Regions from separate parts of the Neobacillus sp. B24 genome, predicted to be linked through region 2. Evidence: a T-box and tRNA genes for the amino acid it is inferred to sense, from the RefSeq annotation. Region 2 holds a T-box; the other holds one or more tRNA genes.

Region 1 (15,157 bases), 2.3 Mb from region 2:
GCTAAACGTATCACCGAAGCTGTGGGTGGACACCGTCTGGTGTCCGCGGTAGGAGAGCGTTCTAAGGGCGTTGAAGCTAGACCGTAAGGACTGGTGGAGCGCTTAGAAGTGAGAATGCCGGTATGAGTAGCGAAAGACGGGTGAGAATCCCGTCCACCGTATGCCTAAGGTTTCCTGAGGAAGGCTCGTCCGCTCAGGGTTAGTCGGGACCTAAGCCGAGGCCGAAAGGCGTAGGCGATGGACAACAGGTTGATATTCCTGTACCACCTCTTTATCGTTTGAGTGATGGGGGGACGCAGGAGGATAGGGTAAGCGCGCTGCTGGTTATGCGCGTGTAAGCAGTTAGGCTGAGAAGCAGGAAAATCCGCTTCTCACAAAGGCTGAGCTGTGATGCCGAGGGAAATATAGTACCGAAGTTCCTGATTCCACACTGCCAAGAAAAGCCTCTAGCGAGATAAAAGGTGCCCGTACCGCAAACCGACACAGGTAGGCGAGGAGAGAATCCTAAGGTGAGCGAGAGAACTCTCGTTAAGGAACTCGGCAAAATGACCCCGTAACTTCGGGAGAAGGGGTGCTCATTACGGTGAATAGCTGTGATGAGCCGCAGTGAATAGGCCCAGGCGACTGTTTAGCAAAAACACAGGTCTCTGCGAAGCCGCAAGGCGAAGTATAGGGGCTGACGCCTGCCCGGTGCTGGAAGGTTAAGAGGAGGGGTTAGCGTAAGCGAAGCTCTGAATCGAAGCCCCAGTAAACGGCGGCCGTAACTATAACGGTCCTAAGGTAGCGAAATTCCTTGTCGGGTAAGTTCCGACCCGCACGAAAGGCGTAACGATCTGGGCACTGTCTCAACGAGAGACTCGGTGAAATTATAGTACCTGTGAAGATGCAGGTTACCCGCGACAGGACGGAAAGACCCCGTGGAGCTTTACTGTAGCCTGATATTGAATTTTGGTACAGCTTGTACAGGATAGGTAGGAGCCTGAGAAACCGGAGCGCCAGCTTCGGTGGAGGCGTCGGTGGGATACTACCCTGGCTGTATTGAAATTCTAACCCGCACCCCTGATCGGGGTGGGAGACAGTGTCAGGTGGGCAGTTTGACTGGGGCGGTCGCCTCCCAAAGAGTAACGGAGGCGCCCAAAGGTTCCCTCAGAATGGTTGGAAATCATTCGTAGAGTGTAAAGGCACAAGGGAGCTTGACTGCGAGACCTACAAGTCGAGCAGGGACGAAAGTCGGGCTTAGTGATCCGGTGGTTCCGCATGGAAGGGCCATCGCTCAACGGATAAAAGCTACCCCGGGGATAACAGGCTTATCTCCCCCAAGAGTCCACATCGACGGGGAGGTTTGGCACCTCGATGTCGGCTCATCGCATCCTGGGGCTGTAGTCGGTCCCAAGGGTTGGGCTGTTCGCTCATTAAAGCGGTACGCGAGCTGGGTTCAGAACGTCGTGAGACAGTTCGGTCCCTATCCGTCGTGGGCGCAGGAAATTTGAGAGGAGCTGTCCTTAGTACGAGAGGACCGGGATGGACGCACCGCTGGTGTACCAGTTGTCTTGCCAAAGGCATCGCTGGGTAGCTATGTGCGGACGGGATAAGTGCTGAAAGCATCTAAGCATGAAGCCCCCCTCAAGATGAGATTTCCCATAGCGTCAAGCTAGTAAGATCCCTGAAAGATGATCAGGTTGATAGGTCAGAGGTGGAAGCATGGTGACATGTGGAGCTGACTGATACTAATCGATCGAGGACTTAACCAAATAGAAAAGCGGAGGCGACTGTCCAACTTCGACAGACGTTGGAGGGCCGGCACAGCAAATCCCGATTTTGGATTTGTTGGGACGGACCGAAACGGCCGAGAAGTTAGGAGCCAAAGCTAGACAAGTCATATTGATTATTCGGTTTACAATTACTTCTTCTGCATTATCTAGTTTTGAGGGAATGAAACCTCAAAAAAAGTCTGGCAACTATGGCGAGAAGGTCACACCCGTTCCCATACCGAACACGGAAGTTAAGCTTCTCAGCGCCGATGGTAGTTGGGGCAAGCGCCCCTGTGAGAGTAGGACGTTGCCAGGCTGTGTTTTTATAACACACATATTGTTGTGCGGGATGGAGCAACGAGCATGTATCGTTGAATATTCTGCGAGTTGTATCAATCGAGCTGCTGCTTGATTAAGCTTTCTGAGATTGATACAGTCAAGCGTTATTTTAGCATGACGTAAACTTTATACTTCTTATTGTCGCGGGGTGGAGCAGTCCGGTAGCTCGTCGGGCTCATAACCCGAAGGTCGCAGGTTCAAATCCTGCCCCCGCAATCTGGTCTGGTAGTTCAGTTGGTTAGAATGCCTGCCTGTCACGCAGGAGGTCGCGGGTTCGAGTCCCGTCCAGACCGCCACTTTTATAGGCGATAAACAAAGTTCGAAACATGGTTTCGGCTTTTTTTATGTTCTTTTTTCAAGGCTCTTTTCTAAAACATCGTTGCTTTTTGCTCCCTTTTTAAAGCTCGTTCTAAAAAATAGAGGTAGTAATTCCCCTTATTTAGGAAAATGGATGTTAATTAGCTGAAATAGAAGGAGGAATTTCCCTTATTTCATTTTAAACTGCTAAAATCGCGGGTATTTCATTGAATAACGGAAAAAACTCCGCTTATTTCTTACTAAATAAGCTCAATTTTGCAAATAACGGAAAAACTTCCGCTTATTTTTTACTTTTCAAAGGGGGCAATCCTGTAATCCAGCCTTTTCACAGAGTCCGCTTATTCCTAATTGAATAAACCACCGCTTTTCTTGCAAAACAACAAAGTTTACGAAAACAGCCTTTTTTCAAATACATAGGAAAATAATAGCCTTAGGAAGCGTCCTAAGGTTTTTTTTACAATTAATTAAGGTACAATGAGGATATAGATTTACTAAAAGGTGATGGAATGAATCAATTTGAAATTAAGACGTCCAGTTCGGAAGAGACTGCTCAGTTTGCAAGCAAATTAGCAGAGCATTTGCAGCCAGGGGATGTGCTAGCTTTAGAAGGTGACCTCGGCGCGGGCAAAACGACTTTTACAAAAGGGTTAGCAAAGGGATTGGACATTAAGCGAACAGTCAATAGCCCGACGTTTACAATCATAAAAGAATATCAGGGGCGGCTGCCGTTATATCATATGGATGTATATCGAGTTGCTGATGCGCTTGAAGATCTTGGGTTTGATGAATACTTTGAAGGTGATGGTGTAACAGTAGTGGAATGGGCCCATTTAATTGAGGAGCAGCTTCCTGAAGAACGGTTAACCATTTACTTATATCACGAAGAACAGGCCAATCGAAAATTGGTGCTCGTGCCAAAAGGCAGGCGCTATGAGGATTTATGTAAGGAGCTTTTTTAAATGACGATATTATCAATCGATACTTCTAATTACACGTTAGGAGTAGCGCTTTTAGAAGAGGAACAGGTACTTGGTGAGTACATAACCAACTTAAAAAAGAATCATTCAATCCGGATTATGCCAGCCATCCAAACTCTGTTGAAGGATTGCGGCAAGACACCGGCAGATTTGACTAAAATTGTGGTGGCAAAAGGACCGGGCTCCTATACCGGGGTCAGGATAGGGGTGACTATTGCTAAAACATTGGCGTGGACACTAAATATTCCGCTTGTTGGGATCTCCAGTTTGGAGATTGTTGCCGCAGGTCCAGGCAGGTATTTTTCCGGGCTTGTATCACCATTATTTGATGCACGAAGGGGACAAGTTTATACCGGTTTGTATGATTACGAAGATGGGAAACTGAGAGTAATGGAGCAGGATCAATTAGTGATGCTGGGGGATTGGGTTGAAAAATTGACTACTGTCAGCGAGCCCATTTTATTCGTTGGAAACGACCTGCCCATTCATCGTACCAAGATTGAAGAGGGTTTAGGCTCAAAAGCAATTTTTGCAAGCATTACGGAACATAACCCGCGCCCGGCGGAACTTGCTTTTTTAGGAAGAGACAAACAAGGGGAAGACATACATACCTTTGTTCCGAATTACATCCGCTTGGCAGAGGCAGAGGCAAAGTGGCTCGAGGCTAAAGACAAAACTTTAAATGGATAAGGGTAGAGAGAAATGGAAGATTCGTATGTTTTTCGATATATGCGGGAAGAGGACCTCGACCAGATTTTAGAGGTAGAGCATGCATCGTTCACGACTCCGTGGAGCCGTGAGGCTTTCTATAATGAATTATACAATAATAAATTCGCGGTTTATCTTGTTCTTGAAAAAGACCATGTGGTTATCGGGTACTGCGGGGTTTGGATTGTCATCGATGAGGCTCACGTGACAAATGTCGCGATTCTGCCCCAGTACAGAGGCCGCAAGTTAGGGGAAGCGATGCTGAGTAAACTGATGTCCATCGCGAGGGAAAAGGGAGCGAGGAGTATGACGCTTGAGGTCAGGGTGACTAATCATGTTGCTCAATCCCTCTATCGGAAGCTGGGATTTCAAAATGGCGGAATCCGGAAAAATTATTACTCGGATAACCAGGAAGACGCGTTAGTAATGTGGGTGAATTTATGAAAAACGAACAATGGATAGTAGGAATTGAAACAAGCTGCGATGAAACCGCAGTGGCCATTATTAAAAATGGCCGTGAAATAGCGGCAAATGTGGTGGCCTCGCAGATTGAAAGCCATAAACGATTTGGCGGTGTGGTTCCAGAAATTGCCTCACGCCATCACGTCGAGCAAATTACAATCGTAATGGAAGAGGCATTGAAACAGGCAGGAATTACAATGGCGGAAGTGGATGCAGTTGCCGTTACTGAAGGACCTGGACTGGTAGGGGCACTGCTCATTGGGGTAAATGCAGCGAAGGCGCTGGCATTTGCTCATAATAAGCCGCTGGTGCCGGTACATCATATTGCCGGACATATTTATGCTAATCGATTGGTGACGGAATTGAAGTTTCCATTGATGGCGTTGGTTGTTTCAGGCGGCCATACAGAATTAGTTTATATGAAAGAGCATGGCCACTTTGAAGTAATTGGCGAAACAAGGGACGATGCTGCGGGAGAAGCCTATGACAAGGTAGCCCGGACGTTAAGCATGCCGTATCCTGGCGGTCCTCATATTGACCGTTTGGCCCACGAAGGCAGTCCGACGATCGATTTGCCACGTGCATGGCTTGAGGAAGGGTCTTACGATTTTAGCTTTAGCGGATTAAAATCAGCGGTGATCAATACAGTCCATAATGCCGAGCAGCGCGGTGAGACGATTGCGCCGGAGAATTTGGCGGCAAGCTTTCAAGCCAGTGTGATTGATGTCCTAGTGACCAAGACGATTAAGGCCGTAGCTGAATATGGTGTGAAGCAGGTGCTGGTCGCCGGAGGAGTTGCTGCCAACAAAGGGCTTAGAAGCGCCTTGGAAGCCGCTTTTTCCGATGGGGATGTTGAGCTGGTTATTCCGCCGTTAAAGTTGTGTACAGATAACGCAGCAATGATTGCGGCAGCCGGCAGTGTTATGTTTGAAAAAGGAATCAGAGCTGACTTGGCCCTAAATGCAAACCCTGGTTTGGACATTGAAATTTACAATTAACCCTTTCCATAAGGAGAGGGTTTTTCTTAAAAAAACTAATCAAAACCAGCTAATAGTTTGTCAACATTTTTCAGTAAAAAGTTAAAAATACACGTGTTATACTAAAAATAAGCATGCCAAATAACCTTCCCTCACTACTATACTGGAAGGTTTTGTTTTATTTAGTTATATATAGGATTTAATCCATATCATGGAAATTTGTTTTGCTTTTTAGTAAGGCATAAATCCAATGTAATAACTTATTAACACAGGCAATGACAGCTACTCTATAAGGTTTTCCTTCGTCTCGCTTTTTGTCATAAAAAGCTCTTAACCTTTTGTTACGTGGGATGATTTCTTCTGTTGTTTTCTTCCTACGAGAATCACGTATCCCACTTTGAACTGCCAGATATAAAGCATGTCTGAGCCTGATAGAACCTCGTTTAGTGATACGGTTTTTCGAGGCGGTAAATTTACCTGAGGAATAAACACTTGGATCGACTCCTGCGAATGCTATCAGCTTTTTTGCGTGATTAAACCGATCTATCTCTCCAATTTCGGAAATAATCGTGGCGGCGATTTTTTCTCCGATCCCAGGGATAGACTGGATAATCTTATATTCTTCAAATTCTTTAGCTAGGGCATCTATTTCTGCTTGTAACTTCGATAGATGCTCTTGGTATTGAAGAATTATATTTGCCAGTATTTCGATATTGATAATATGACTCTGATATAAGTTTTTTTGAAACGGGTTACGAAGGGCCGCATTTCTTAATGCTTGGGCCTTTTCTTTTGCCCATTTTTTCGAGCGACTATGGCACAGTGAGGTAATCTTAGCTGCTATTTCACACTCGCTTGCACTTAACACCGCTTCAGAAGTTGGAAAAGCTAGAAGAGTAAGCAATGAAACCTTTGAAAATAAACTCCCGAATACACCTTTAAACTCAGGAAAAACCTGATCCAAAATAGCGTGAAATTGTAACTTTGTTTGAGCTGCTACTTCAGCTAAAGACTCTTGTTGCCTTGTAAGATTTCGAAGGTTTAAAAGTTGTATTCCACGCTTTTTGTGGGGCTCTAATTCCTCTTTATAATACAATTCACATAAATGGTAAGCATCAATCGCATCCGTTTTTACCTTTCTAAGACTTGAACTTTTAGCTCTATGAGAAATAAGTGGGTTCACAATAATATAGACATAGTTCTGTTCCTCCAAAAAATGAACAACAGGAGTATGATAATGACCTGTCGATTCCAACACAACCGAAGGTTGATGACCACCTGTTATTTTTTCAAGTTCTTTAAGGAATCTCAATAACTTCCCCAGGCCATCAAGATTATGTTTAAAACTAAATCCCTTACGATACGGTTTCCCCTTATCTAAAAAGCCCTGAACTTGGCTTTCCCCATTTGCTACATCCAGACCTACGACTGGATTCATGACTTAATCTCCCCCTCCAAAATATAGTATTAGTCGGTAACCCCTAAAGCTCCTTGTAATGTCATAGGTTCGCTTGTTAAACGGGATCTGCGTCCCAACCAGCCCGAAACATGTTCATACAAGTAGGGGGTGAACAGTTTTGATTTCGGGATCAAGTCCCACGTTTGAGCCGTTCTACCCCGACTACCGCTATAATAAGACTAATAAGAAAAAGGTCAACCAGAAAAATCTGGCTAACCTTATATTACGAACGTTTGAGTGAAAAGTCCAAGATACTAAATAAACGTTTGTATAGTATAGCCTAATACTAATCAAAACCAGCTAATAGTTTGTCAACATTTTTCAGTAAAAAGTTAAAAATACACGTGTTATACTAAAAATAAGCATGCCAAATAACCTTCCCTCACTACTATACTGGAAGGTTTTGTTTTATTTAGTTATATATAGGATTTAATCCATATCATGGAAATTTGTTTTGCTTTTTAGTAAGGCATAAATCCAATGTAATAACTTATTAACACAGGCAATGACAGCTACTCTATAAGGTTTTCCTTCGTCTCGCTTTTTGTCATAAAAAGCTCTTAACCTTTTGTTACGTGGGATGATTTCTTCTGTTGTTTTCTTCCTACGAGAATCACGTATCCCACTTTGAACTGCCAGATATAAAGCATGTCTGAGCCTGATAGAACCTCGTTTAGTGATACGGTTTTTCGAGGCGGTAAATTTACCTGAGGAATAAACACTTGGATCGACTCCTGCGAATGCTATCAGCTTTTTTGCGTGATTAAACCGATCTATCTCTCCAATTTCGGAAATAATCGTGGCGGCGATTTTTTCTCCGATCCCAGGGATAGACTGGATAATCTTATATTCTTCAAATTCTTTAGCTAGGGCATCTATTTCTGCTTGTAACTTCGATAGATGCTCTTGGTATTGAAGAATTATATTTGCCAGTATTTCGATATTGATAATATGACTCTGATATAAGTTTTTTTGAAACGGGTTACGAAGGGCCGCATTTCTTAATGCTTGGGCCTTTTCTTTTGCCCATTTTTTCGAGCGACTATGGCACAGTGAGGTAATCTTAGCTGCTATTTCACACTCGCTTGCACTTAACACCGCTTCAGAAGTTGGAAAAGCTAGAAGAGTAAGCAATGAAACCTTTGAAAATAAACTCCCGAATACACCTTTAAACTCAGGAAAAACCTGATCCAAAATAGCGTGAAATTGTAACTTTGTTTGAGCTGCTACTTCAGCTAAAGACTCTTGTTGCCTTGTAAGATTTCGAAGGTTTAAAAGTTGTATTCCACGCTTTTTGTGGGGCTCTAATTCCTCTTTATAATACAATTCACATAAATGGTAAGCATCAATCGCATCCGTTTTTACCTTTCTAAGACTTGTACTTTTAGCTCTATGAGAAATAAGTGGGTTCACAATAATATAGACATAGTTCTGTTCCTCCAAAAAATGAACAACAGGAGTATGATAATGACCTGTCGATTCCAACACAACCGAAGGTTGATGACCACCTGTTATTTTTTCAAGTTCTTTAAGGAATCTCAATAACTTCCCCAGGCCATCAAGATTATGTTTAAAACTAAATCCCTTACGATACGGTTTCCCCTTATCTAAAAAGCCCTGAACTTGGCTTTCCCCATTTGCTACATCCAGACCTACGACTGGATTCATGACTTAATCTCCCCCTCCAAAATATAGTATTAGTCGGTAACCCCTAAAGCTCCTTGTAATGTCATAGGTTCGCTTGTTAAACGGGATCTGCGTCCCAACCAGCCCGAAACATGTTCATACAAGTAGGGGGTGAACAGTTTTGATTTCGGGATCAAGTCCCACGTTTGAGCCGTTCTACCCCGACTACCGCTATAATAAGACTAATAAGAAAAAGGTCAACCAGAAAAATCTGGCTAACCTTATATTACGAACGTTTGATTGGATGGGCTCTAAGCATTGACATATCTATATTGCTAAAAAAGAGTTCTGCTTAGAAAAAAATATCCAAACGATTAATTAGTAAAGCCTATTCTTAATTGGACGTTTGATTAATAAGTTTTGTGGATAGTTTTTATGAAGGAATGAGCAACTTTTTGAAATAATGTGGATAATCCGGTTTTTATGTTGATAATGTGGATAAATCAACCTTTTTCTGTGGATAATGTGGAAAAGCTTGAAAAACTCTTGAAGTAATGCCATTTTAATTGTGTATAACCTTGTGGAAAACGTAGGTCTTTGGACCCGTCTGCAAAACAAGTAGCGTTTGAAAATATCGCAATTGTAGATATGTAGATATCCCTCAAAAATTTGTAGATAAAATCGCCAGCATCTATATTTCAACCCCCAAAAAACAAAAAACCGGGCTCAATCAGGCCCGGCAATCTCTATTATTCAGCTAATTGGGCCCATGCCTCCATTAATTCATCGAGTTCGGCCTTTGCTTTTTCATTTTTCAGATTAATCTCCAGCACTTTCTCATGATCCTGAAATACTTCAGGGTCACATAATTGCTGCTCATAGTCTTCGATTTGCTCTTCAAGCTGTGTAATCCGCAGTTCAATCTCTTCTAATTTACGCTTTCGCTGACGTTCCAGTTTTTTTGATTCTTTATCCTGTTGATAACTTGATTTATCCACAGGCTCAAGTGAAGCTGTTTTCTTCTGGGAGGCGGCAAGCTCCAATGCAGCCAGTTCTTCCTGCTCGAGCTTTTTCTCAACGTAATAATCGTAGTCGCCAAGGAATTCTGTGCTGCCCTCCGGACTTAACTCCAATACCTTCGTGGCAATTCGGTTAATAAAATACCGGTCATGGGAGACGAACAAAAGCGTTCCTGGATAATCAATTAATGCATTTTCCAAAACTTCCTTGCTATCTAAGTCAAGGTGGTTGGTTGGCTCATCTAAAATTAGCACATTTGCTTTTTCAAGCATCAACTTTGCAAGAGCGAGGCGCGCTTTTTCGCCGCCGCTTAATGAAGAAACATTCTTCAAAACATCATCACCGGTAAATAGGAAATTCCCAAGCACCGTACGAATTTCTTTTTCCGGTTTGAGCGGGTATTCATCCCACAGCTCGTTCAACACCCGTTTATTCGAGGTCAAATTGGCCTGTTCCTGATCGTAATAACCGATGGATAAATTGGTTCCGTAGAAAATCGTTCCGGCCAGCGCCGGCAGCTTTTTGATAATGGTTTTTAACAGGGTGGATTTGCCAATGCCGTTCGGTCCAACAAGGGCAATGCTGTCGCCCCTAAAGACACGAAAAGAAATGCCTTCAGACACCTTTTCGCCTTCATAACCGACGGCAAGCGAATCAACTGTTAACACATCATTGCCGCTTTGCCGCTCTATTTCAAACGAGAAAGAGGCTGATTTTTCATCGCCTAGCGGCCTGTCCATTATGTCCATTTTTTCAAGCTTCTTCCGCCGGCTTTGCGCCCGCTTCGTTGTTGTGGCGCGCGCTATGTTTCTCTGAATGAAATCCTTTAATGCAGCAACCTCTTCCTGCTGCTTTTCGTAAAGCTTCATATCACGTTCATAATTGGCGGCCTTTTGATCAAGATAAGAGCTATAGTTACCAGGAAAACGTTGTATTTGTTTGCGTGAAACTTCATAAACCTGGGTAACTACTTTATCCAAAAAATAACGGTCGTGGGATACGATCAAAATTGCGCCGTCATAGCCCTGCAAATATTGTTCCAGCCAGGATAATGTTTCAATATCAAGATGGTTGGTAGGCTCGTCCAATATTAAAATATCAGGCTTAGTTAACAGGAGCTTGCCTAATGCCAAACGAGTTTTTTGCCCGCCGCTTAGGCTGGAAATCATTAATGAATGGTCAGAGAAATTTAAACCGTGCAGAACGGAACGAATATCAGCTTCATATTGATAGCCGCCCTGTTCTTTAAATTTCACTTGAAGCTGGTCATATTCTTTTAATACTCTATCGTACCTTACTGAATCCTCAAAGATATTAGGGTCGGCCATTTGTGCCTCAAGTCTGCGCAGCGATTTCTCCATATCCAGCAGACCTTCGAAGACAGTCAGCATTTCACCCCAAATCGAAAGATTGGACTCAAGACCGGTATTCTGAGCCAAATACCCAATGGTAACATCCTTTGGTTTGATGATTTCCCCGCCATCATGTCCCAGTTCACCGGCAATTATTTTTAAAAGCGTTGATTTGCCTGCTCCGTTCCGTCCGACGAGGGCTACCCGGTCCCTAGTTTGTAATTCCAGCTTTATATTGGATAAAATAAGGTCAGCACCATAATATTTTTGTAATTGATTAACCTGTAATAAAATCATCTTTTGTCACCTCTATTGCTATAATTAGTGTACCGTATTCCTTGATAGTCGGCAATAAAGCGGGGCTAGCATAAATTTGTAAATAAAAGTTCAAAGTTTCACACACATTTATGTGAAAATATTGTATCATTTTGAAGGGAGGCAATAATTTTATGGCTGAATTTACTCATTTTAATGAAGAGGGCAGAGCTAAAATGGTCGATGTCAGTGACAAGCCGGAAACGGCACGCACCGCTATTGCCCGTTCTAGCATAACTGTTAGTAATGAGATTTATGAAAAAGTAACGAATCACGAAATGAAAAAAGGCGATGTATTAGCGGTGGCTCAAGTAGCAGCGGTGATGGCTGCAAAAAAGACTTGGGATCTTATTCCGATGTGCCATCCGATTCCGCTGACTGGCGTGAATGTCATTTTCTCTTGGGAAAAGACCGAGCGGCAACAGTATACATTACATATAGAGGCATCGGTTAAAACGAAGGGCAGCACAGGTGTTGAAATGGAAGCGCTGACAGCGGCGTCGGTTTGCGCTTTAACTGTGTACGATATGTGCAAGGCCGTGGATAAAGGTATGGTTATTGGACCGACTTTCCTAGTTGAAAAAACAGGCGGCAAAAATGGTGATTTTAAACGAAATATATAGCGGGGGGGTAGGAGTATGGCTAACGAAACAACGAAAATACCGCAGGCCACGGCAAAACGGCTGCCTTTGTATTATCGATTTTTGAAGAACTTGCATTCTTCCGGGAAGCAGCGTGTGTCCTCAGCGGAGTTAAGTGAAGCGGTAAAGGTCGATTCAGCAACAATCCGCCGTGATTTTTCCTACTTTGGTGCGCTTGGGAAAAAGGGCTACGGATACAATGTGAATTACCTGTTAAGCTTTTTTAGTAAAACGCTAGATCAGGACGAATTGACTAAGGTGGCGTTGATTGGGGTCGGTAATCTCGGCACTGCCTTTTTACACTATAATTTTTTGAAAAATAATAATACCAAAATTGAGTGTGCGTTTGATGTGGATCCGGGGAAAATCGGCACGTCCATCGGTGATGTTCCGATTTATGATATGGCTGATTTGGAGCAGCGTTTACTTGAAGAAAATATTCCAGTAGTTATCCTTACGGTTCCAGCTCCTGTTGCCCAGCAAATTACTGACCAGATTGTCAAATCCAATGTAAAAGGGATATTAAATTTTACGCCGGCACGGTTAAACGTTCCACCAGGTATCCGTGTTCATCATATTGACTTGGCGGTTGAACTGCAATCACTCGTTTACTTTTTAAAGCATTATCCAAATGATGAAGAGATAGAAGAATAACTGTTTTAAGGGTTTTTCACAAAATAGGTGAAAAGCCCTTTTTGTTTTATTTTACTATACAAAATGATGAAAACGGGATAATATAGTATATAAATCCAATATGAAAGGTTGGAATTAAAGTGGGAGTAGAAAATTCAGTTCGTTCAATCCCTCGACCGCTTGTCAAAGCAAATCAGTTGACGATTGTAGTAAGTGTGATTCTAACATGGGTATCAGGTCAGGAATGGATCTTATTAATCCCATTGTTGGCTGGACTTTCAGGACTATTATTCGGATACAATCCGGTTATGCAAGTTGCAAAATTATTTTTAAGAAAAGACCCTAAGGAATATATTCCCGAAGATTGGGAGCAGCAGCAATTTAATCAAAAAATTGCTGTATCCTGCCTTACCTTCGGATTTGCCGGCTTTTTATTGGGCTGGAATGCAATCGGGTATATATTTACGATTATGGTAGCAGCAGCGGCAACTGTTGCGATTCTTGGTTTTTGTATCGGTTGTTTTATTCATTACCAGTGGACCCAATATCGCTTTCGCAGGGCACATCGATAATTGTCTATAGATAGGTCTGACTTTGTCAGACCTTTTTTGTTGCCTGCTTCTATTTGACGTTTCCATATCCTTACATTTACAATTAATTTGAAAATTACGAATAATTGTTGTGGAGGGTGACCATTCTATGAAACTCGTTTCCCAAGAATCTGAAACAAGAGGAGAAAACTCTTACAGCTTTGATGAATTTCTCGAAAAGCGTGACAATCTTGATTGGTATCGTGATGAACCTTTTTTGCAAAAGGCCGCAGAAAAATTTCTCGGCGGCAGGTTTAAGGAAATTCACGAAAAGCTCCTGGCATTTTCTCCTACTGCTTCTTCTAAATGGAACAGGTTAGCTGAGCGGATCGCACGCCCTGAGGTGCGTCCGTACATGCTCCATTATGATGCGTTTAATCATCGTATTGACCGAATTGTCCGGCCGCAGGAAGTTCACCAATTGGAATCCGAAATCTTTGGAGAAGGGCTTTTTTCTAGCAAAATGCCCGCTTGGGAAAGCTTTTTGAAAAGAATGTTGATCCATCAATTGGGTGAAGCTGGTGTAACCTGTCCGTTAACGTGTACACATGGATTGGTGGCGCTTTTGGATCAGTTCCGGGACGAAGCCTGCCCTGAACTGTATGATGTTTTAATGCATACAAAAGAGGGGGTGAACGGAGAATTTGCGATTGGCGCCCAGTTTATGACCGAGATTCAGGGTGGTTCTGATTTGCCTGCCAATGTCCTGGAAGCAGTTCCGGATGGAAAGTACTATCGATTATACGGCAATAAATTCTTCTGCTCGGCGGCGCATGCCGATTATTCGGTTGTCACTGCGAAAATCTCAGGTACTGATAAGGTGTCCACGTTTGTTGTACCATCCTGGCTGCCAGGAGATAAAGAGAAGGAAAAACGAAACAGCTACGATATTAACCGAATCAAATGGAAAATGGGGACTTCGGAGCTGCCGACTGCGGAAATTCAATATAAAGGAGCACTTGCCTATCCGATCGGACCGAAGGATAGGGGCATTGCCGTTGCTGTCGGCATCGTGTTAACACTATCTCGATTGGAAATCGGCATTGCCTGTGCAGGGTTCATGCTCCGCGCTTCAAGGGAAGCGAATCTATATGGAGATTTCCGGACAGTGTTTCGAAAAAAGGTAAAGGACTACCCGCTTTCTGCGAGCAAATTGAAGCGTATCGAAAATGCGGCACAGCGGACGACGGCCGGAGCGTTTAAAATTTATGACCTGTTCTTGATATTGGAAAAGCCGCTTAATCCGGGCATTAAGGCGGACCAGCCGCTGGAAATCAGGAAAAAGTTATTTAATTTGCGGGAGCTTGTCCTGCTGCAAAAAATATGTGCCACGAATGAGGGGGCAGAAGTGCTGCGTGACGCCATTTCTGTATTTGCCGGTCATGGTGTGATGGAGGAGTTCTCCTCGCTGCCGCGGATTTTTCGTGATGTAGTCGTGAACGAACAATGGGAAGGACCGCGTAATTTGCTGCTGACGCAAATCTACCGCGATTTGGGCCGGGTGGCTGACTGGTATCCACCTGGGGAATTTGTGGCGAGTGTACTTGAAGGTGCCGAGTCTAGTACGGTGCAGCAGTTATCTTCTCGTTTAGAGGATTTACTGCAAAGACCAGTTTTGGGGGAAGTCAGCGACGAGTCGCTTCAGGCAGCAGCTGAGTGGGATGCGTTTTGTGATGAAATTTTTAAGGTATATCAGGAGGTAGCTTTAAGAGAAATAGAGAATTAAGGGGAATTGTCTACCGGGTTGGATAGGAATTTAGTCATTGAGTAACTAAATAGTTGTCATTGGCGACCGAATGGAGTTGGAAAATAGAATTCGGGTAACCAATAGGGGTTATTGGCAACAAAACTGCTAGCAGGAAAGGAAAAAGTGCAGCCAATAGTGGTTATTGGCAACAAAACTGCTAGCAGGAAAGGAAAAAGTGCAGCCAATAGGGGTTATAGGTAACAAAACTGCTAGCAGGAACGGAAAAAGTGTAGCCAATAGTG
Region 2 (15,157 bases):
CAGGAACTAACTTTCCGGAAGAATCACGGATCATGGGAGTTAACAGACGATCGGGGCTATTATTGGCATACCACTGATTTTCCCCTTTTGGGCCAAGTCTGCCTCTGTTAATGGGATGGGCACTGTTTCCCTTGATTCCAACTATCTTCTCATCTTTCACAGCTATATAGCAGCCGCAGCCGATTGAGCATATATTACAGGTACTGTACACCCACTTATCAATATCTCCCTGGCTGTACACATTTATATCGGTTCTTTCAGTTTCCCAGGACATTGAACTTCCTCCTTGGATATTAGTTGTGAGAAAAAAGATTTTACTGCTAGCGAAGGGCAGATATGTAAAAAGAAGGGATGATATACTTCGTTTGCTCAGCCCCATAAATCCTTTCCAATTCGGCAGCTGAGTGTTCAAGGTTGGTCTTAATTTCCTGGAACAAAGGCTCCAAATTATTCACTGATTCCAGGTATGGAAGACTCATCCATTCAACCGCTCTTTTCCATGCTCGAAATGTAGGATTGGCTATTTCATTATCATGATAAATAATTGTCAGAAATTCTGTGATGTTCTTTAGTTCGGCCCTATCATTTGCAAGCTCTTGCATTAGCTTTTTAATCATTTCCAGTTGCTCTCTCAATATAGTTTGAAGTAAAATCGCAATCGGGTGATCAGAATTTTTTATTTCCTTTATTGCTTTTTCAGTTTGGTTTTGAAGATCTGAATATAACTCTTTTAGTTGTAACAATAAATTTCCTCTCTTTCAAAAATAATTAAAACGCTTGCGCGCAGCGCTCTTATTCCTTACTAAATTTCCCAATCATTTCACGAATATACTTTAGATGGAACTACTTTCCATTTAAAGTTAGAAGTTGGGTGAGTTTTTTAAAACAATCGAATTAGCATTACTCTTACAGAACAGTTTGGACGAGACTTAATGATTCTTAGATTATTGGAGGAGATTACCCAGGTATTGCCTTCCACACTCTATCGACTTTTGCCTCGAGCCTTGATACATAGAAAAACACCGTTTGCGGAACAAACGGTGTTTAATTTTATTCATCTTTATTATCTGGGTCATTTACATCTTTAGGATCTTCAATTGGTTCTTCTTTATCAGTGTTTACATTATTTTCATCAATATTATCTGGATCTGCTGCATCTTCAGGATCTTCAATTGGTTCTTCTTTATCAGTGTTTACATTATTTTCATCAATATTATCTGGATCTGCTGCGTCTTGAGGATCTTCAATTGGTTCTTCTGTCCCTGGATTTACATCCACTTCAGGTGGTGGTGGATTATTATCCTTATCTCTATTATTACACCCCAATAACAGGAAGATAGAAAGAAAAACTGTTGGTAATAGTCTTAACCACTTAAGATTCATTTTTACCGCCCTTTCCATTGTGATTTTCTCGTTTATTCTTTGTTTATTCTAACTGGTAGTATTCATAAAATTTTTTACCTATATTGGATCATTTTTCCCCAAAAAAATGGGACTTCTCAATGAGGTCCCATTTTCTTGTTTATTAAGTGTAATAATCTCTTTAATGGAAAGATAAACCGAACATTTGTTCGTGATGCTAAAAAAGAATATACGGATAATACGGATAATAATAATAAGGATAAGCATACCAAAATCCATATGGTCGTAATATCAACCCCGTTAATAAGCCACCTAATAAACCTCCTAATAAACCGCCTAGAAAAGGGTTAGCCCAATATGGCCCCCAAAAGAAGGGTCTAAAGGGGAACGGTCTAAAAAAGGGTCTAAAGAAAAATGGCCTTATACCCCAAATCCTTTGGTCTAAATTTTCAACCTGATTATTTTCCTGAGATAGATCGTAATAATATTGCGGTTCTGGATTCATGAAAAGCACCTTCATTTCATTTTTAATCCAGAATATGCGTTTACCTATTTTTATTCTTGGGTTAATATCCCTACTTTAAAATGGAAGAGACACAAAGTAAAAAAACAACTATACAGGCGAAGGAAATTAAATGGTTGTATACCTGTAATGAATTATAAATAAATACAGAGGTTGATACTCAGGGATAGGGAAATTTTTTTGAAAAAGCTCAATTTCTCAGTAATTGCTCAATAATTGTCTTCTAAAGGAAAATTTGTTTATTTAGAATTGAGGATAAAACATATTATTCGAGGCATTCTATCTGTTGTACTAAACTACAAACAGGAGGAAGTAACATGGATAATCAAATTGATACAAATAAATTAAAACAAGCAGAGGCAGCATCTTCTATAGTAAAAGATATGATAACTTCAGCGATTGAACAATCAGCTGCTAATACTACTCTTGCTTCAGAAGCGTTAAAACAAGCATCAAATGAGGTTGCACAAATACAAACATTAATTAGTCAAGTACAATCTCAGTTACAAGGCCAAGCATCTGCATCGGAACAATAAAACTATAATAATCTTTTAGCTAAGATGGTTAGATGGGATTTGCAATATACGCAAATCCACTTTTTATTTTTAATCATACGATGAACAGCGAACTCGATATTGGAACTGATGGGGATTTGAAACGAGGTTACTACAGAAAAAATGGTGCTATTCGCCAATAGTAATTTTATAACAATTTTTCCAAAAAATTTCCCGCATATCAAAATTTTGATTCAGACAATCTAAAAACGCAGGTCAAAAAATTTCAAGGAGGATTTTATCATGACAGTGATTACTCAAGTAAAACAGACATTAGCCGGCTTAAAAAGTGCACAAGCAAGTTTCGAAACATTTGCTCTTGGTACAGATAATCAACAGGCAAAGCAACTTTACCAAGATGCTGCTAAACAAACCCAATCCGTTATTAACAGCCTTGAACCACGCATTCAACAAATTGAACAAGAAGAACCTCAATACAAACAATAATGATTAGGAAAAAAAGGTTGGTTGGGAGGCCAACCTTTTTTAAGTCCTTTAAATAATGGGAAAAACGGAGATGGTTCCATGAAAGACAAAATAACCAAAATAAAAATTTTTCTTTCCATTTTAGCCGTGATTGGGTTTGGAACAGGATGTAACAATAACCAAAATCAGTTAGATGAGGATAACAATGATTTTGGTATTTCACAAGTACAGACGAGTAAACCCATCGGTCAATCTGTTGCCAATAGGGCTAAAGAAAAGATTATTGTCAAAGAAGAAATTTCAGATGTAAAGGCTGTGAATACAGATAAAGAGCTTTTTGTAGCAATAAAAGTTGAAAATTTTGATCGCTTTCGGCTAAAGAAAATTGAAAATTCAGTAAAGTTAGACTTGGAAAAAATGTACCCAAACCATGAAATAATTGTTTCAACAGATAAAAAAATGTTATGGGAATTGGAACAATTAGAACAAAAACTTCAAAAAGGCAACACAGATAAAAAGAGCTTAAAAAAGGACTTAAATAAAATTAAAAATCTAATGAAAGAGAAAACGTAAAGAGAAAGAGGCAAGCTATGTCAAATAATCAAAAGAAACAACTAACCCCAGTGCAGCAAGAATATCAAAAATTGCAAAAAAATCGAGAGATCAACAGACCCATTTTTAAAAATTGTATAAAGGCCTTTTTAACAGGTGGTCTGATTTGTCTTATTGGCCAGGTTATTCAAGACTTATACATTTATTATTTTGATTTTACAGACCAAACGGCTGGAAATCCAACTGTGGGTACATTAATATTTATTGCTATGCTTCTTACAGGTTTTGGGGTTTATGATCGAATTGCTCAATTTGGAGGAGCTGGTTCAGCAGTTCCAGTTACCGGATTTGGTAATGCTGTCATTTCAGCTGCTATTGAACATCGAACCGAAGGTTTTGTATTAGGAGTCGGAGGCAATATGTTTAAATTAGCTGGGGCGGTCATATTATTTGGTGTTTTTTCTGCATTTGTTATTGCTTTAGTAAAGACGATTTTAATAAGGTGGGGTGGTTTATGATGCTCGCAGGTCATCGTACATGGATCTTCGAACAAAAACCTGTGATACTTTCTACCGGAACAGTTGGTGGACCATTTGAAGCAAACGGAGCGATCGCAGAAGATTTCGATCTTCTTCATGCTGATTTATGGCTTGGACAGGATTCCTATGAAAAGGCACATAAAGTCCTTTTTGAAGAAGCCTGTCAAAAAGCCATGGAAAAAGGGGGCATCCAAAAGGATCAAGTTCAATTTATCCTAGCTGGGGACCTAATCAATCAGATTACCCCAACAAGTTTCGCTAGTCGAACAATTGGAGCACCGTATTTTGGTTTATTCGGTGCCTGCTCCACGTCTATGGAAGGATTAGCTCTAGGTGCTTATATTGTGAATACAAAAGGAGCGAAATATTTATTAACCGGAGCATCCAGTCATGATACAGCTGTTGAAAAACAATTTCGTTATCCAACTGAGTACGGCGGTCAAAAACCCCCTACTGCACAATGGACTGTTACTGGTGCGGGTGTGGCCCTTTTATGTGATTCTGGGGAAGGACCGCGTGTCACTTCTGCCACAATTGGACGTGTGATTGATATGGGCTTGACAGATCCATTTAATATGGGAGGAGCTATGGCGCCAGCAGCGGTTGATACCATTGAAGCCCATTTAAAGGAACGAAATGTCGAGCCATCTTATTACGATTTAATTGTAACCGGGGACCTGGGCCGGATTGGACATGAAGTTTCCATGGATCTATTTAAAAAGCACGGGACTCTTATTAACGAAGAACAATACCAAGATTGTGGTCTTATGATTTATCGGGAGGGACAACCTGTTTTAGCTGGGGCAAGTGGTGCAGGCTGTTCAGCGACAGTGGTATATGGCCATCTGTTAAACCGGATGAAAAAAGGTGAATTTAAACGAATGTTAATCGTGGCAACAGGTGCTTTGCTTTCACCGTTGTCCTTTCAGCAAAACGAAACCATTCCCTGCATTGCTCATGCGGTATCAATTGAATATGGAGGTGAATAATAAGATGATCTATTTTTGGGCTTTTGTCATAGGCGGTATCATCTGTGTTATTGGTCAAATTATGTTTGATGTGTTTAAACTTACACCAGGACACACGTTAAGTACCCTTGTAGTAATTGGTGCCCTTTTAGATGGCTTTGGTTTATATGAACCCTTAATTGATTTTGCCGGGGCGGGAGCCACAGTACCTATTACAAGTTTTGGAAATGCACTTGTACATGGGGCTATGCAAGAAGCTGAACAACATGGACTTGTTGGACTTATTACGGGTATTTTTGAAGTCACGAGTGCGGGTATTTCTGCTTCTATTATCTTCGGTTTTATAGGTGCCTTGATTTTTAAACCAAAAGGATAAGGAGAATATTAAATGACAATCGCATCCGATGTAAAACAATCACTTGCCAGCCTTAAAGGTGTGGAAGCCAGTCTTTCAAGTTTTGCATTACGAACTCTAGATATTGAATCGAAACGTACACTACATGAAACTATGATGATTTTACATGAGGTGGTAACGGATTTAAAAAAACGAATTGGAGAACTAGAACGAGAAGAATTCCAATATAAAGGATTTTAAAATAGGAGGGTCTACTAATGCCTCTTTGGCTAAATGTTGTTTCTCGAGTTATTTTATTTGTGATTATTCTATTCTTTAGCACAAAAATTCTAGGTAAAAAGCAACTATCTCAACTTTCTTTCTTCGAATATGTAACAGGTATTACGATAGGAGGAATTGCAGCAATCGTTATTCTTGAAGTCAGACATAGCATTTTTATAGCTGGACTAGCAATTGTGACAATGGCAGCTATCCCTTATTTAGTTAGTCTCATCTCTTTAAAAAGTCAAAAGTTCCGTGACTTTGTAGAAGGGACAGGATCTATATTTATCAAAGATGGAAAAATTATGGAAGATAATCTAAAAAAAGAAAAATACACCACGGACGAGTTATTAGAATTACTTCGAAAAAAAGATGTTTTTCAGGTAGCTGATGTAGAATTTGCGGTGTTAGAGCCAACGGGGGATTTATCCGTGATGTTAAAAAAAGAGAATCAACCTTTAACAGCAAAGGATCTAAACTTAACAACCGCCTCAGTTAAAGAGCCCCAGACTGTCATTATGGATGGTATAGTAATGGATGAGCCACTTGCCACCATTGGTCAAAGTCGAGCTTGGTTACATACTGAATTAGAAAAATTAGGGGTTACGATAGAAAATGTATTCCTTGGACAAGTAAATTCCTATGGTGAGCTCACAGTGGACTTGTTTGACGATAAATTACAGGTCGCTTCCCCTCAGGAAAGACCTTTAATCCTTTCAACCTTGAAAAAATGCCAAGCAGATTTAGAATTATTTGCTCTTGGAACTGAATCAAATGAAACAAAACAAATGTATAGTAAAAATAGTGAAAAATTACAAAAAGCCATTGATATAATAACCCCTATTCTAAAACAATAGTATTTGTTTTTATAAATGTCTTAATTTGCCGTTTGACTGTAATTTAAGAACATCGGGATACCAGATATTCAGGATACTAAAGCTGATCGGAAGAACGTAGATACTTGCTTTTTGCGTCTGCGTTGAATAACCGATTCGATGCCGGCTATTTTCATAAGTCGATAAATCCGTTTTCGATTGATTTGCATATCAAATAACCGTTCAATGTGCATAGTCATTCGGCGGTATCCCAAAATCCCCTTTCTTTTACTAATTCAACCCACTCTTCAGGAAGTTGATCGTTTTGAACATTTCTTTTTACAACAATGGTTTTAACCTCCTTCATTTCCCGACATTTCATTTGTGTTCTTTTCCTGCTTGATTCATTGCTTTATTAATGATTTCTACCACAAAGGGATCTCGATTTTCCAAATCATCTAGTGTTACAGATCCATTCATTAAACTGTCGCAAATCTCATTTATATCTTCTTGAACTGATACAGGAACTAGGTTCCAGGTCATCATTTTTTGAAGTTCATTAGCTACTTTTGTTTCAAGATTCAATAAAAACACAGCCTTTCCGAAGTTGTTCAATTAGTGTTGGTTTTTAATTGTTTTTTATTCAATATTATTACATTGTCACTATTTTTACCGAGTCCACATCAACTTTCACAAGTGTTCAAAACAAGATTGCGAAGGAATTCACTTAAGTGAACCGGAGCTTCGGACCAATAGGAAATATCGACCACTAGGAGCCTAAAAATATTCTTATTGACTTCTGGAAAATTGTTGAATAAAATATTGTTAATTATCAAATAAAGGCTTTGAAGAGAAAAAGTAAAGTGATTTTGTTTTTCACCAGAGAGCTTCGGCAGCTGAAAAGAAGCAAAAACAGTCATTTGAACAATGGTCTCTGAGCTGCGTACTGAACATACTTACCATGAGGAACCACCAGAACCGTCCCCGTGGTCCCTAGGTATAAGTAGGCTACGACGGGATTTGGCACTCGTTATTAATGTCACAGTATAAGAGTAGGATTGGATACTCCGTACTTGTTGAGGCAAATGGTGTGAGCTATTTGTGAATTAAGGTGGTACCGCGTGGATTTCAGCCCCGCCCTTAACTTTTATAGTTGAGGGCGGGGCTTTTTTGTTTTTTTGAAAATTACATTTTTTAGGAGGTTTTATTTATGAGTATTTTTATTGGTGGGGCTTGGGCATATGCGAACGGATCGTTGCATTTAGGACATATTTCTAGTTTGTTGCCTGGGGATATACTGGCGAGATATTACCGGTTAAAGGGGGAAAAGGTGTTGTATGTGTCAGGAAGTGATTGTAATGGAACACCGATTACAGTCAGGGCCAGACAAGAAGGTGTTTCTCCGGCTGTCATTGCAGACCGTTATCACAAAGAATTCGAAGAGTGTTTTTCAAGATTAGGTTTCTCCTACGATACGTATACAAGGACTGACACGGAACATCATCATAAAATCGTGCAGGAAATCTTTTTAGAGTTACTGGAAAAAGGACTGATTTACAAAAAAGAAATCGAACAAACATATTGTGAACATTGTCAGCAGTTCTTGCCTGACCGTTATGTGGAGGGGCTTTGTCCAGTTTGCAAAGAGCCTTCACGCGGGGACCAATGTGATCATTGTTCGACGATCTTAGAACCGCTCGAACTGCTTGAAAGAAAATGTAAACTTTGTGGAAACGAACCTACAACAAGATTTACTGAGCATTTTTACTTTTCCTTAAGTACTTTTCAAAATGTTTTGGAGAATTACACCCAAGAAGCGGAAGACAAGCATCTTTGGCGAGAAAATGCCATTTCTCTTACGAAGCGCTACTTAAAGGAAGGGTTGCAGGACCGGGCTGTATCAAGGGATTTGCCGATTGGAGTGAGCGTTCCTGTTGCTGGATATGAAGAGAAGAAAATCTATGTTTGGATTGAGGCGGTATCAGGATACTACACGGCTAGTAAACTATGGGCGAAGGAAACAAATAACGATGATTCACATTTTTGGAATTTTTCCGCGGAATCGTATTACGTCCACGGCAAAGATAATATTCCTTTCCATTCGATTATTTGGCCAGGAATTCTTACAAGTCTTGGAAAAGAACCATTACCGACGCATATCGTTTCAAATGAGTATTTAACATTGGAAAAGAAAAAATTATCGACAAGTCGGAATTGGGCCGTTTGGGTCCCGGATATTTTGCAAAGGTACGACCCAGACTCCATCCGCTATTTCTTAACTATCAATGCACCAGAGAACCGTGATGCTGATTTCTCTTGGAAAGAATTCATATACAGCCACAATAGCGAGTTATTAGGGGCATACGGAAACTTCGTCAATCGGACATTAAAATTTATAGAAAAGTCATTTGCTGGGGTTGTTCCTGAGAAAGACATATCCACAGATATTCAGGAAAGAGTGAATCGACTTTACAAGGAAGTAGGTCACTGCATTGAAACTGCTGCCTTCAAACAAGGGTTGGGGAAAGTATTTGAATTGGTTAGATTTTCGAACAAGTACTTTGATGAGCAACAGCCTTGGAAACAAATAAACGATAATCTCGAGTCTTGTAAACAAACTCTGGCGGATTGTGTGTACCTTATTGCCAATTTAGCTCAAGTCCTGACACCATTTCTTCCTTTTTCCAGCACAAAAGTGAAGGAAATGATCAATACAACAGAAACCGAATGGAGAGCGTTTACTGTTAAATCGCAGCAATTGTCAAAAGTAGAGCCATTGTTTGAGCGGATAGACACTGCAAGAATGGAAGAAGAGCTTCAAAGATTAAACAACCAAACTGTTTAACAATAAAGTGATTGCCGTATTCGTTAAAAAATAAGTCTAATTGACTAGATAATCAGCTCTAATTATTGGAGGGAAAAATAGGAATGCAATCGAATTATTTTACTTGAATACTTTTTTGAAAAAAGGTCGTGATGAGGTGAGTAACGATGGCTAAAAACAATTACAGCCTTATAAAAGAAGAACATCATTCTTCTTACGATGCCATAAAAATGCTTGAAAAAGATGGATCTGAAACAGATGAAGAATTTATACGGCGGGTAAAACAAATGCCCCCTGTGGAGGTAGGAATTGCTTTTTTGAATCTATCTCAAAAAAGTAGTTCAAATGAGAATTTATTATTTAGTTTTGATCTAGAACAAAGCCTGCCATTTGTATTGGAACAACCGAATGTGCTTTATGTAACCTTAAAGGATGTAGAAAATCTTTCTCAAGAGGATAATCTTTTTAACTTTCCTTTACGGGTTTCTTTAACTGTTTTGGAAGGGACCGTAATGGCGGATACGAAAACTTTTTCCTTAAAAATATGTGATTATGACATTTCTTGTCAGTCTGTTTATCTCAAGAAACTATTTTTTGAATCAGATGAGGAATTTAGCAGCCGTATTACTAGTATTCCATTATTAAATATAGGAACCGTAAAATTACTGAAGGAATTGTATAATAGCGAGCTCGGGCTTTTCCCGGGCTATTTAGAATCGTATAAATGGTATGAAGGAGCTGCCGAATTTGATCACGAGGCACTCCTTAAAATAGATAGAGTCAATGCTAGAAAACTATATATTAGTGGTGAGGATCACCCTGTTTATTCACAATTCAAAGTGGTAGATACCAAAATACATTTAGCTAACACCAAGATTATATTCGAGGAACAACCATATTCTTTTAGTGGTGCGGAGGAGAAGGAATTCAATACTACTGCTTTATCAGCGATTCGAGGGAATGCTTCTGCACAACACAGGCTGGGCGAGATTTATTTTCATGGTGAATTAGGCAAGGAAAGCAATCTAGGTTATGCAGTAAGCTGGTTTCAGAAGGCTTATCTCGAAGGACATGCAAATTCCCTCTTACAATTAATACATATTTTCGTGCAAAGATTGATTCCAATTGGCTTATTAAAACAATTGGAAGACTTTTTAGAGGTAGTATTGAAAGAGGGGAATAGTGAATACCAGTATTTGGTTGCAAAGTCATATGCTGATGAAGAAAATTATGACCGGGCGGCCATTTGGTTTAGAAAAGCGGCCCAGCAAGGAAGCCAGGAGGCTGTTTCCCAATTGCTGCTGTTGGAAAAAAGCAAGTTAATACCCCAAGGAGAGAATACGGCCATATCGCTTAGGTTTAACGATCAAGAAACTCACAAACTTATTAAAGATGATAGGAAATTCACAGCTTCTATTCAGTCCATTAAGTTTGTGGAAAATCAAGAAGTAAAACTGGAAGTGACGGATTTTATAGGGGAATTGAATATCCATGACAAGTTAGTATTTTATAAAAATGGAAGTGCAATATCTAAGAAAAACTTTGTGGTAAAACGAATTCTTAAACTAAAACGTCCAAATGGAAAAGCAATGATGAATGTCTATATTTGCGGCAGCAGATTTGATATTGATGCAAAAAGTGATCAAGTGCGCGTGGAATAGCAGTTGTATGGAGTCCGTTAAACAAAGATTGTTGGCCGAAAGCCTTTACATATTTATCATCTATGTAAAGGCTAAAATTTTTTAGAAAATAATTTACCGTTTGTCAAGGGTACTATGGCCCTCTAGTATCATTTATGTTTTTTCCGCTTCTCTTTTTCCTTTTCTATAAATATCTTAAATTCCTCTTTCGTTATATCAGATTCCATGGCTTCTTTTACTAACTCCAACCATTCTTTCGGAAGATCATACTCAGTTTTTTTCATGTTAATCCCTCCATCTAAACCAGATATATTGTAAAGTTGAGAATGCATTTGAGATAAACTACTCTCAATATATTTTTCGAGATATAACGGTAGATTTTTGTCGTATAAAAGAAATTGAAAAATAAATGAAAAATACGACATAGGATATTAATATGACGCAGATGAAGGATGAGGAGATAAGTGTAAAACGTAAGTTAACTGCTGTTCATTATTCATGGCAAAATGCAAATGATTATTTACATTTTGCAATAAGTAATTTACAATTATAGTAAATAATGTAAGAAGGTAAAATTTATGCTGGAAAATAAAGTTAGAGAATTACGTGCGCGTTATAGATGGACTCAGCAAGACTTGGCTGATGCAATTGGAGTAACCAGGCAAACCATTGGATTAATCGAAAAAGGAGACTATTCCCCGTCAGTGACAATGGCGTTAAAGATTGCAATAGCATTTAAAGTCACCGTGGAGGATGTGTTTTTTCTAAAAGGGGAGGACTGATTTAATTGTTGAGATCGATTTTACGTACACCAATTTTTCCTATGATATTACTAACTTTAATTACTTGCAGCCTAGCATTAAAAATAACGGATACCCAGCCGTTATTGGCTAAAATATGTGCTTGGATAGCTATTGTTTTGGTATTTGTCTGGAGTATTCTTATTAAAGTACATAACCATAAAAATCCTGAAGACAGAATCAAATTAGCGGGTTACATTCCTTATGAGTTTCGAGAAATGGATGAAGGGCAACAATGGGTCACTTATAAGGCATGCCGGAATGTCTATATTTATTACAGTCTTGCCATCCCTGTTGCAGCCTTCATTTGCTTCGGGTTTTCACAAAATATTTTTGTCCCGATTTTGAGCGTCGGAGCATTAGGTGTAGGACAATACATTGTTTATTGGTTGACCACTTTTCGGCTTTTAAATCAGACCTGACAGAAGAGCTTGGACATTCCAAGCTCCTCAAATACACAATTTGGACTGTAAAAACCTCGTTAGTTTTACTACGAGGTTTTTTTATACACCATACAACGTAGACTGATCGTGCCTGCTTTTTATTTAACGATTACTTTCCCAACCATACCATCCTGAGAATGGTACCGACAGATCAGTTTATATGTACCGGGGCTTTTCGGGCTCACGGTAATGGTTGTTTCTTTTCCAGGCTGGACTTCGACATCAATTCCAAGCTTTTCCACTGTGAAAGTGTGTTCTCTATTGCCTGCGTTTTTCAATTTTAACGATGTTGTTTTTCCGTTGGGAATCGTGATGACATCTGGACTGAAGTAATTATCTTTCATTATGACCTCAATTGCATTCGCAGTCTCCAAAGTATCCATGGCATCTGATTGTGCCGACACGCCAAGTGAAACTAGAGTAGTCGCGCCAACAATCATTACAAGCAAAACAGCCAATCCTGATAACCATTTTTTCAAACACATTCATAATCCCTCCTTTCCTCAACTTTATTTTTTTCTAATTTGTAAAATATTATCACTATTATTAGAAATGTGAGATGACGCAGTTAGAATAGTACAAGCATGTTATTAGAATCCGAATATACTGAAACTGATTTAGGAAGAATGGAGGTGAAACGATGCCTAAACCCCGGTCCCATCATTCTGCTATTAGTGAGCAGGAATTTAAGTTAAGTAATTCCATGCGTCTAGCATGGGAACAGCACGTCTATTGGACAAGATTAACAATCAATAGCATCGCTTTTAATTTACCTGATTTAGACGCGAATACGACACGACTTCTTCGAAATGCAACAGATATGGGAAATATACTAAGGCCTTTCTACGGAAATACTAAAGCCACCACGTTCGCCAACTTAATTAGGGAGCACCTGGTAATTGCAGCGGAACTTGTTCAAGCTGCCAAAGCAGGAGATCAAAGAGCTGTGGCAGATGCAGAAAGAAGATGGTATGAGAATGGGGCAGAAATTGCCCAATTCCTTAGTACTATCAATCCGTTTATTTCAAGAAGGGAATTCCAAGAAATGTTTTTCGAACATCTGGCCCTAACTGAAAGGGAAGCAGTATTAATACTCCAACACGATTTTACTAGGAGTGTTGCGGTGTTTGATAAAATTGAGGCGGAGGCTTTACAAATGGCCGATACAATAACGGCTGCCATAGTCAGACAATTCCCAAGAAAATTTTGATTTTGAAAAAGGAAGCAAATGTCATGACAGGAGAAATGCGGTGGTCCCCATCTATTGATAGATGGGGGCTATTTGTTGTTTTTTGCTATGGAATTTGTACTATTATGGAATAGTTTCATATAAAATGTGAATTAGAAGATAATTTAATAGTACAAAGTGGGGGTCGGCATGTATATTCCTAAATATTTTAAAATTGATGATGAAGAAATGATTTATGACCTTATAGAAAAGTATAGCTTTGCCACTTTATTTTCCCAGCATAATGGAGAGCCTTATGCTACTCATTTGCCATTGGTATTGGACCGAACTGAAAAGGCCTTATATGGTCATTTTGCTCGTCCAAATGAACAGTGGAAGGATGCGGAAAACCAACTTGTTTTGGCAGTTTTCCAAGGTCCTCATTGTTATATTTCTCCGTCTTGGTATGAGACAGGTACCGCAGTGCCTACCTGGAATTATGTTTCGATCCACTTATATGGCAAAATGGAGATTGTTGAAGATCCAAAAGTAATAATTGATACTTTAAACGATATGGTAATTAAATATGAAGAACCAGATAGCTCATACGATTTAAAGGATGTAGATTCCAAATATATCGATGGATTGACTAAAGGGATTGTGGCGTTCAAAATACCCATTACAAAAATTGAGGCAAAAGCAAAATTAAGCCAAAATCATCCCGTAGAGCGACAAGAGTTAGTGATTAAGCAGCTGGAAAAAACATCTGTTCATGATAACCTGCAAGTGGCAGCGCTTATGAAGGAAAATTTGCAGAAAAGGTAATTGGAGCAGTAGGGATTGACCAGTCTTCGGATAAATTCCTGTGATTTACAACTTGTTTTGTCCGAAGTATGGTGTTCTTCGGACAATCTTCAGCTTTTTTCAACTGGTTTGTCCGAAGTAAGCCTTGCTGCGGACATTTCCTTGTGATTTTCATTCGATTTTGTCCACAGGAGGCGTGGTAAAGGGCAACACTCGTTATACACAACAAAGCACCCCGTTTTCGGTAAGGGGTGCTTTGTAACTTAATTTAAAGACAATATTTCCTTAACCTTCAAAACCACTTCACCTGGACTGAATGGCTTAGAAATGAGCCCATTTGCGCCTAATGATAACGCTCGCTTTTGATCTTCTTCGCCGCTTTGTGCCGTAAGCAAAACAACCGGTGTTTCTTTGGACTTTCGAAGTTCCTCTAGTACCTGGAACCCATTTTTTCCTGGCATAAATACATCTAATAGGATTAAATCATAGTTTTCGTTTAATGCTTTATTTAAGCCATCTTCGCCATTATGCTCCACATCAACAACAAAGGATTCCCGTTTCAAATAAATCCTTAACAAACTACTGATTCTCGTTTCATCTTCTACAATTAAAATCTTCAATCCTACGTGTCCCTCCATGTTTTATACGTTGTTATATTATTCTATTATAGCAAGGGTTTTTCCTTTTTAGATAGTGAAAACTCTAAGTTTATATTTAGCGTGGGATTATGTAAAATGAGGTTACAAATACCAATAATGGGATGTGTACAATGAATTATACAACGGAGCGCACGCGGCGCCAAATCATCCAGAGTTTTATGCGGATTCTTCATAATAAACGATTTTCTGCTATAACGATTCAAGATATTTGTGATGATGCCTTGATTCATCGCACAACGTTTTATCGTTATTATGAAGATAAATATAGTTTGTTACGAGATTTTATTTATCATCTATCGGAAGAGATCATAAATTTGAATAAAAATTCTAGTACTGACACGTTTAGAATGTTGGTCGATTATGTAGAAGAAAATTTTGTCTTGTTTGAAAATACTTTATTAGGGTCGGAAGGGCACATCTTTTTCAAAAGCATGGTCAAAATCGCCAGTGATATTATGCGTGAA

What was found. A T-box is a leader RNA that pairs with one kind of tRNA and senses whether it is charged. The one in region 2 lies ahead of metG (methionine--tRNA ligase), so its partner is inferred to be a tRNA-Met.
Region 1: it has a tRNA-Met gene. The T-box ahead of metG (methionine--tRNA ligase) is inferred to sense a tRNA for this amino acid. The anticodon was not compared.

Annotation. Positions count from the first base shown of each region.
Region 1 covers NZ_AP035777.1:282,980-298,136, forward strand. The annotation lists rRNA gene ACZ43M_RS01535 (23S ribosomal RNA) at 1-1,751, shown strand, start outside; rRNA gene rrf (5S ribosomal RNA) at 1,951-2,067, shown strand; tRNA gene ACZ43M_RS01545 (tRNA-Met) at 2,233-2,306, shown strand; tRNA gene ACZ43M_RS01550 (tRNA-Asp) at 2,310-2,386, shown strand; gene tsaE (tRNA (adenosine(37)-N6)-threonylcarbamoyltransferase complex ATPase subunit type 1 TsaE) at 2,915-3,367, shown strand; gene tsaB (tRNA (adenosine(37)-N6)-threonylcarbamoyltransferase complex dimerization subunit type 1 TsaB) at 3,368-4,075, shown strand; gene rimI (ribosomal protein S18-alanine N-acetyltransferase) at 4,088-4,537, shown strand; gene tsaD (tRNA (adenosine(37)-N6)-threonylcarbamoyltransferase complex transferase subunit TsaD) at 4,534-5,553, shown strand; gene ACZ43M_RS01575 (IS110 family RNA-guided transposase) at 5,732-6,970, opposite strand; gene ACZ43M_RS01580 (IS110 family RNA-guided transposase) at 7,421-8,659, opposite strand; gene ACZ43M_RS01585 (ABC-F family ATP-binding cassette domain-containing protein) at 9,367-11,286, opposite strand; gene moaC (cyclic pyranopterin monophosphate synthase MoaC) at 11,439-11,927, shown strand; gene ACZ43M_RS01595 (redox-sensing transcriptional repressor Rex) at 11,943-12,599, shown strand; gene ACZ43M_RS01600 (DUF4395 domain-containing protein) at 12,719-13,150, shown strand; gene ACZ43M_RS01605 (acyl-CoA dehydrogenase family protein) at 13,278-14,894, shown strand.
Region 2 covers NZ_AP035777.1:2,588,579-2,603,735, forward strand. The annotation lists gene ACZ43M_RS12755 (molybdopterin-dependent oxidoreductase) at 1-274, opposite strand, end outside; gene ACZ43M_RS12760 (hypothetical protein) at 321-743, opposite strand; gene ACZ43M_RS12765 (hypothetical protein) at 1,051-1,383, opposite strand; gene ACZ43M_RS12770 (hypothetical protein) at 1,580-1,867, opposite strand; gene ACZ43M_RS12775 (hypothetical protein) at 2,203-2,421, shown strand; gene ACZ43M_RS12780 (DUF1657 domain-containing protein) at 2,683-2,886, shown strand; gene ACZ43M_RS12785 (YhcN/YlaJ family sporulation lipoprotein) at 2,908-3,438, shown strand; gene spoVAC (stage V sporulation protein AC) at 3,456-3,935, shown strand; gene spoVAD (stage V sporulation protein AD) at 3,935-4,945, shown strand; gene spoVAE (stage V sporulation protein AE) at 4,950-5,300, shown strand; gene ACZ43M_RS12805 (DUF1657 domain-containing protein) at 5,313-5,519, shown strand; gene ACZ43M_RS12810 (DUF421 domain-containing protein) at 5,537-6,397, shown strand; partial or broken gene ACZ43M_RS12815 (IS3 family transposase) at 6,505-6,636, opposite strand; gene ACZ43M_RS12820 (hypothetical protein) at 6,734-6,940, opposite strand; T-box leader at 7,192-7,500, shown strand; gene metG (methionine--tRNA ligase) at 7,566-9,200, shown strand; gene ACZ43M_RS12830 (tetratricopeptide repeat protein) at 9,347-10,840, shown strand; gene sinI (DNA-binding anti-repressor SinI) at 10,969-11,103, opposite strand; gene ACZ43M_RS12840 (helix-turn-helix transcriptional regulator) at 11,398-11,601, shown strand; gene ACZ43M_RS12845 (hypothetical protein) at 11,607-12,041, shown strand; gene ACZ43M_RS12850 (cupredoxin domain-containing protein) at 12,161-12,547, opposite strand; gene ACZ43M_RS12855 (acetylglutamate kinase) at 12,703-13,272, shown strand; gene ACZ43M_RS12860 (FMN-binding negative transcriptional regulator) at 13,441-14,055, shown strand; gene ACZ43M_RS12865 (response regulator transcription factor) at 14,298-14,654, opposite strand; gene ACZ43M_RS12870 (TetR/AcrR family transcriptional regulator) at 14,804-15,157, shown strand, end outside.